Regions from separate parts of the Isoptericola sp. NPDC056618 genome, predicted to be linked through region 1. Evidence: predicted binding sites of a transcription regulator. Region 1 holds the regulator's gene; the other holds the start of a gene.
The links. Region 1 encodes HspR, which represses chaperone genes until heat shock. Its sites were predicted from a motif close to AAGTTGAGTCNNNNNGACTCAACTT; they were not measured.
Positions count from the first base shown of each region.

Region 2: a site for HspR is predicted at 1,240-1,264, ahead of clpB (ATP-dependent chaperone ClpB). Genes of this name have one in related genera too.

Region 1 covers NZ_JBHTVZ010000004.1:86,262-89,663, reverse strand. Annotated here, with positions in the region: gene ACFQ8T_RS07850 (hypothetical protein) at 1-621, shown strand, start outside; gene ACFQ8T_RS07845 (DUF1540 domain-containing protein) at 650-958, opposite strand; gene ACFQ8T_RS07840 (heat shock protein transcriptional repressor HspR) at 1,125-1,553, opposite strand; gene ACFQ8T_RS07835 (DnaJ C-terminal domain-containing protein) at 1,624-2,631, opposite strand; gene grpE (nucleotide exchange factor GrpE) at 2,736-3,371, opposite strand; gene dnaK (molecular chaperone DnaK) at 3,368-3,402, opposite strand, start outside.
Region 2 covers NZ_JBHTVZ010000006.1:57,339-60,740, reverse strand. Annotated here, with positions in the region: gene ACFQ8T_RS10070 (alpha/beta hydrolase) at 1-111, opposite strand, end outside; gene ACFQ8T_RS10065 (LppM family (lipo)protein) at 104-1,177, opposite strand; gene clpB (ATP-dependent chaperone ClpB) at 1,324-3,402, shown strand, end outside.

The DNA.
Region 1 (3,402 bases):
CGCTCCCCCCACGCCGCCGCGCACCGGCTAGGCGCCGCGCGCGGGCGGGCCGGCGTCGGCCTGGGCGAGACGCTGGACGACGTCGAGTGCCTGTACCGCTCCGCCCACCACCCGCCGGACCCCGACGCGATCCGCGCGGTCGCCGTCGGGTGGGTGCGAGGCCGCGACGCGGAGCCAGCGCTCGGCGCTCTGCGCGACCCCAGCTCGGGGCTGCCCACCCGCGAGTACCTGGCCGAGCGGCTGCGGGAGACCTACGGCGCCGCCGTCGGCGCGGACCAGGGCGTGCCGGACACGCACTGCCTCGTCGTCGTGGACGTCGCCGTCGACGGCCTTGCCCCGTGGGACCGCGCCGCGCGCTCCGCGACCGTCGGGCGCGCCCTCGAGCAGGTCTTCGGGGAGGGCCATCCGATGGCCGCCCTCACGGACGGCGTGTTCACGGTGCTCGCGCGGCGCGACACGGGGGTGCCCGACCTGGCCAAGGCCACCCGCGGGGTGGTGGAGCGCAACGCCGCGCTCATGGGCCTCGGAGACGTGCTGAGGCGCCCCACCCGGGTATGGGTGGAGCGCCTCCCGACGTCGCACGCCGCCGCCGTCGAGCTCCTGACGCAGCTGGCCCGGTAGCCGCCCCGGGGACGTCCCGGGGGTCGGGTCAGTGCTGCGCGTACGTGAGGCAGTCGGCGTGGCTCTCGTCGTCGGGGCCGGGGCCGACGCGGATGGCCGACGCCGCGCACTCGAGGTCGGTGTTGTGGACGCAGTCGCCGCGCTGGCAGGCGCCCACGTGGGCGACGACCTTCTCGAGGCCGCCCTTGGAGCTCAGCGGGATGAACGTGGCGCACGCCGCGTCGCCGCTGTGCCCCGCGATCGTCACCGCCCCGGCGTGGCAGCCGTGGTCGTGGTTGTAGCCGCAGCCCTCGACCGTGCACTCGGTGACCTCGGGCATCTCCATCAGCGTGCTCATGGTGCGCTCCTCGCCGCTCGACGCCGGCTCTCGCCGCCTTCGACCACGATATTCCTCTCGCACGGAATTGCACAGTGAATGCGCGATCGAATTCACGACTGGTCAAATAAGGAATGCCTTACCCATTGCCTCGCGAATTAGCGAAGAATTGCGTTGCGGAAAGTCGTCAGCCGCGGCGGTGCGGGCGCCACAGCACCAGCGCGCCCTCCTCGGCCTCGAGGTCGGCCCGCTCCGCGCGGCGCACGCGCTGGCCGCGGCGCACGACGACGACGTCGCCCGTCGTGCCTGCCGTGAACACCCTGCCGCCGGGCGGCTGCATGGCGAGCGCCGCGAGTCGGCCCTCGAGCTGGGCGACGTGCTCCTGGAGGTCGAGGATGCGCCGGATCCCGGCGAGGTTGATGCCCTCCACCTGCGCGAGGCGCTGCACCTCGAGCAGTCGTGCGACGTCCCGCTGCGAGTAGCGGCGGCCACGGCCGGCGGTGCGGCGCGGCGTGACCAGCCCGAGGCGGTCGTACTGCCGGAGCGTCTGCGGGTGCATGCCCGCGAGCCGGGCCGCCTGCGACACGGTCAGCACCGGCGCGTCCTCGGTGACCATCGCTACCTCCTCGCTCGGTGCCGCTCCTCGGTGCCGCCCCGGGCCGGTCGCCCCGCGCGCCGCCGCGGCGTCATTCCGCCGCGCGCTGCGCGAGCCCCGCCCGCACGTCCTCGTGGTCGCTCTCGGCGGCGAACGCCTCGAGCGCCTCCTTCGCCTTCTTGCTGAGCTTCTGCGGCACGGCCACCTGGACCGTGACGAGCAGGTCACCCTGAGTCTTGGCGTTCTTGACGCCGCGGCCCTTGACCCGCAGCACCCGCCCGGTAGGCGTGCCCGCCGGCACCTTGAGCTTCACGGTGTGCCCGTCGAGCGTCGGCACCTCGACCGTCGTGCCCAGCGCGGCCTCCGCGAACGTCACGGGGACCGTCATGCGCAGGTTCGCGCCGTCGAGCGTGAACACGGGGTGCGGCGCGACGTGCACGGTGACCACCAGGTCGCCGGCGTCGCCGCCGCCCGAACCGGGGCGCCCCTTGCCGCGGATGCGCAGCTTGCGGCCGTCGTTCACCCCGGCGGGGATCTTGGTCTTGACCTTGCGGCCGTCCACCGTGAACTCGACGGTGGCGCCCTCCACCGCCGTGCGGAACGGCAGCGTGGTCTCGGCCGCGACGTCCGGGCCCTTCTGCGGCGTGGTGAAGCCGGCGCGCTGCCGGCCGCCGCGGAAGCCCCCCTGGCCGCCGAGCATGGAGCTGAGGATGTCCTCGAAGCCTCCGCCACCCGCGCCCCCCTGGGGGTACTGCTGATAGCGCACGTTCGGGCCGGCGCCGCCGCCGAACATCGAGCCGAAGACGTCCTCGAAACCGTTGCCCCCGCCCCCGCCCGGGCCCGCCGCGAAGCGGGCGCCGCCGCCGGCCATGGCGCGCACGGCGTCGTACTGCTGACGCTGCTCGGAGTCGGACAGCACGGCGTACGCCTCGCCGATCTCCTTGAACTTCGCCTCCGCCGACGCGTCGCCCGGGTTCTGGTCCGGGTGGTACTGGCGCGCGAGCTTGCGGTACGCCTTCTTGATGGCCGCGTCGTCCGCGTCCTTGGGGACGCCGAGAGCGGAGTAGAAGTCCTTCTCGATCCAGTCCTGACCTGTCACGACGCCCTCCTTCCTGTCATTGTCCGCGAGATCGACCCGCCCGTCGTGAGATCGACCCTGGGCAGGTCGGTCTCACGACGGGCAGGTCGATCTCGCGGATGGTGTCACTCGGGGCCGACGACGCCGACGCGCGCGGCGCGGACGACCCGGTCGCCGATGCGGTAGCCGGGCTCGACCACCATCGCGACGGTGGTCGCCGTCGCCTCGGGGTCCACGTTGTGCATGAGCGCCTCGTGGACGTTCGGGTCGAACTCCTCCCCGACCGCGCCGAACCGCTCGATCCCGAACCTCGCCAGCGACGCGTCGAGCTTCTCCGCGATGGCCGCCATGGGCCCGCTCAGCTCGGCGTGCTGCTTGGCGCGCTCGATGTCGTCGAGCACCGGCAGCAGCGCGGCGAGCACGTCCTGCGTGCCCTGCGTCCGCGCCGCCTCCTGGTCGCGCAGCGACCGGTTGCGGTAGTTCGTGAACGACGCCCGCTCGCGCTGCAGCGCGTCGAGGTGCTCCGCCGCCTCCGCCTTGGCCTTGAGGACCTCGGCGCTCTCGGCGGCCTCGCCCTCGGGCTCGAAGTCGAGCGCCGCGAGCGGGTCGACGCCCTCGGGCTCGCCCTGGTCGCCGGCGGCGCCGGACTCCTCCCGGGCCTCCCCGGACGTGGGGTCGACCTTCCGCTTGTCCGTGAACTGGAACGGGGTCTCCCCCGAGCCCTCGGGCTCGGGGGTCCCCTGCGTGTTCTCGTCCGTCACTTCTTGTCGTCCTCGTCGTCGACGATCTCGG
Region 2 (3,402 bases), on a different contig from region 1:
GGCCTCCGCGCCACCGGGCAGCGGCAGCGTGCGCGCCCGGAACTCCGGGCCGAGGACGTCCTCGCGCCACGCCCCGGGCCCGGGGCGCGGCGCGGTCTGCGCGTCAGGCACCCTGCGCGGGACCGGACGGGCGGTCCTCGTCGCCGGGGCGGTCGTCGGGCGTGCCCGTGACGTCGGGCTCGACGTCGGGACCCGGCGTCCCGGCGGGCTCCTGCCGGACGGTGTCCTCCTCGCCCGGGCGGCCGGGCTCGAGCGGCTCCGCGACGGGGCCGGTCGTGGGGCCGGCGGGCGGGGCGGCCTCGGGCGCGGGCTCCGGCTCGAGCGGCTCGGCGACCGGGCCGGTGCCGGGCTCCGCGGGCGGGGTCGCGGGCGCGCCGAAGACCTGCTCCTCCGGCGTCGGGCCGGCGGCGGGCACGGCCCCGGGGGCGGCCTGCGCGGCGAGGGCGGCGTCGCCCGTCGCGGTGCCCGTGACCGTGCCCGTCGACGTGGCGGGGCGGCGGTTGTTCCGCACGACGAACCACACGACGAGGCCGATGACGACCAGTCCGACGACGAGCCCGACGATCCACCACGGGAAGCTGCTGCCCGCGCTGGCGGCGCCGACGGCGTGGATCTCGGTGTTCTCGCCGACCTTCGGCGTCCAGGTGACGGTGTTGCCGTCGATGGTGCCGGTGGCGTCGCTGACCGGGCCGGGGAAGGTGATGGCGAGGCTGACGTCGAAGGCGTCCTGGACGTTCTGCGGCAGCGACTTCAGCTGGTCGGCGCCCTCGGAGAGGTTCATGGTGCCGTCGACGACGTAGTCGTCGCCGTCGCGGGTGATGGTGAGGTCCTCGCCGCCCTCCCCCGAGATCTGGCTGATCGGGGCCTCGGTGAACGTGTACCGGGTGCCGGTGTACTCGTCGTCGGAGTACGGCTCCTGGGACGTGCCCTCGGGGAGGTTCTGGGACAGCTCCCCGCCCGCCTGCTTCCACAGCTCGCCCGGCTCCATCCCCATGGTCTCGGCCAGGCTGTTGGAGACGGCCATGACGATCGAGCCGGAGACGGTGTCGTCCTCCGACAGCGTCATGTCCATGTCGACCTTCATGCACCCGGCGAGGGCGAGGAGGCCGACGGCGGCCAGGGCTGCCGCGATCGCGGTGCGGAGGCGGCGCACGGGGCCGCGGGCTGGAGTGGTCACCGGCCCAGCATCCCGCAGCGGCCGTCCGGGAGCCACCCGGCACCCCGGGCGGCTTGCGATCAAAGTTGAGCGGAATAGACTCAACTTTGGCGGCGTTCCCCCGACAGACGTTTTCCCGTGTCATCGCACGTCATCCCGGAGGTCCCATGGACATCAAGCTCACGACCATGTCGCAGCAGGCGCTCGGCGACGCCGTCCAGTCGGCGTCGGCCGCGGGCAACCCCCAGCTCGAGCCCGTGCACCTGCTGCAGGCGCTGCTCCAGCAGACGGGCGGCGTCGCCGTCGGCCTGCTCGACGCCGTCGGCGCGAACGCCCAGCAGATCGGCCAGCGTGCCCGCGCGGCCCTCGTCGCCCTGCCGCAGGCGAGCGGGTCCGCCGTCGCGCAGCCCGCGCCGTCGCGCGCGATGAGCGCGGTGCTGGAGAACGCGGCCAAGGAGGCCGAGGCGCTCGGCGACGAGTACGTGTCGACGGAGCACCTGCTCATCGCGCTCGCCGCCGGGCAGTCCGCCGCCGCCCAGGCGCTGGCCGAGGCGGGCGCGACCGCCGACGCCCTGCGCGCCGCGCTGCCCGCCGTCCGCGGCTCCTCCCGCGTCACCAGCCCCTACCCCGAGGGCACGTACAAGGCGCTGGAGCAGTACGGCAGCGACCTCACGCAGCGCGCCCGCGACGGCAAGCTCGACCCTGTCATCGGCCGCGACTCCGAGATCCGCCGCGTCGTGCAGGTGCTCAGCCGCCGCACCAAGAACAACCCCGTGCTCATCGGCGAGCCCGGCGTCGGCAAGACCGCCGTCGTCGAGGGCCTGGCCCAGCGCATCGTCGCGGGCGACGTCCCGACGTCCCTGCAGGGCAAGCGCCTCGTCGCGCTCGACCTGGCGGGCATGGTCGCGGGCGCCAAGTACCGCGGCGAGTTCGAGGAGCGGCTCAAGGCCGTGCTCGAGGAGATCACCGCGTCGGACGGCGAGGTCGTCACCTTCATCGACGAGCTGCACACGGTCGTCGGCGCGGGCGCCGGCGGCGAGGGCGCCATGGACGCGGGCAACATGCTCAAGCCGATGCTCGCCCGCGGCGAGCTGCGCCTGGTCGGCGCCACGACCCTCGACGAGTACCGCGAGCACATCGAGAAGGACCCGGCCCTCGAGCGCCGGTTCCAGCAGGTGTTCGTCGGCGAGCCGTCCGTGGAGGACACGGTCGCGATCCTGCGCGGGCTCAAGGAGCGGTACGAGGCGCACCACAAGGTGACGATCGCCGACTCCGCGCTCGTGGCCGCCGCCGCGCTGTCCGACCGGTACATCACCGGCCGGCAGCTGCCCGACAAGGCGATCGACCTCGTCGACGAGGCGGCGTCGCGCCTGCGCATGGAGATGGACTCCTCGCCGGTCGAGATCGACGAGCTGCAGCGCGCCGTCACGCGCCTCGAGATGGAGGAGGTCGTGCTCAAGGAGTCCGACGACGCCGCCTCCACCGAGCGACTCGAGCGGCTGCGGGCCGACCTCGCCGACACGCGCGAGAGGCTCGCCGCGCTCACGGCGCGGTGGGAGTCGGAGAAGGCCGGCCACAACCGGGTCGGCGACCTGCGCGCCCGCATCGACGAGCTGCGCACCGAGTCCGACCGGCTGCAGCGCGAGGGCGACCTCGAGTCCGCCGCGCGCCTCCTGTACGGCGAGATCCCGCAGGTCGAGCGCGAGCTCGCCGACGCCGAGCGGGCCGAGGCGTCGCAGGAGGCCGACGAGGCAGCCGTGCACGAGGCCCCGATGATCGCCGACAAGGTGGGCTCCGACGAGATCGCCGAGGTGGTCGCCGCCTGGACCGGCATCCCCGCCGGGCGCCTGCTGCAGGGCGAGTCAGAAAAGCTCCTGCACATGGAGGACGTCATCGGCGAGCGGCTCATCGGCCAGACGGCCGCGGTGCGCGCGGTGTCGGACGCCGTGCGGCGCTCGCGCGCCGGCGTGGCCGACCCCGACCGGCCGACCGGGTCGTTCCTGTTCCTCGGCCCGACCGGCGTCGGCAAGACCGAGCTGGCCAAGTCGCTCGCGGACTTCCTGTTCGACGACGAGCGCGCCATGGTGCGCATCGACATGTCCGAGTACTCGGAGAAGCACTCGGTGTCGCGGCTGGTCGGCGCGCCCCCCGGGTACGTCGGCTACGAGGAGGGCGGGCAGCTCACCGAGGCCGTGCGGCGGCGCCCGTACTCCGTCGTCCTGCTGGACGAGGTGGAGAAGGCGCAC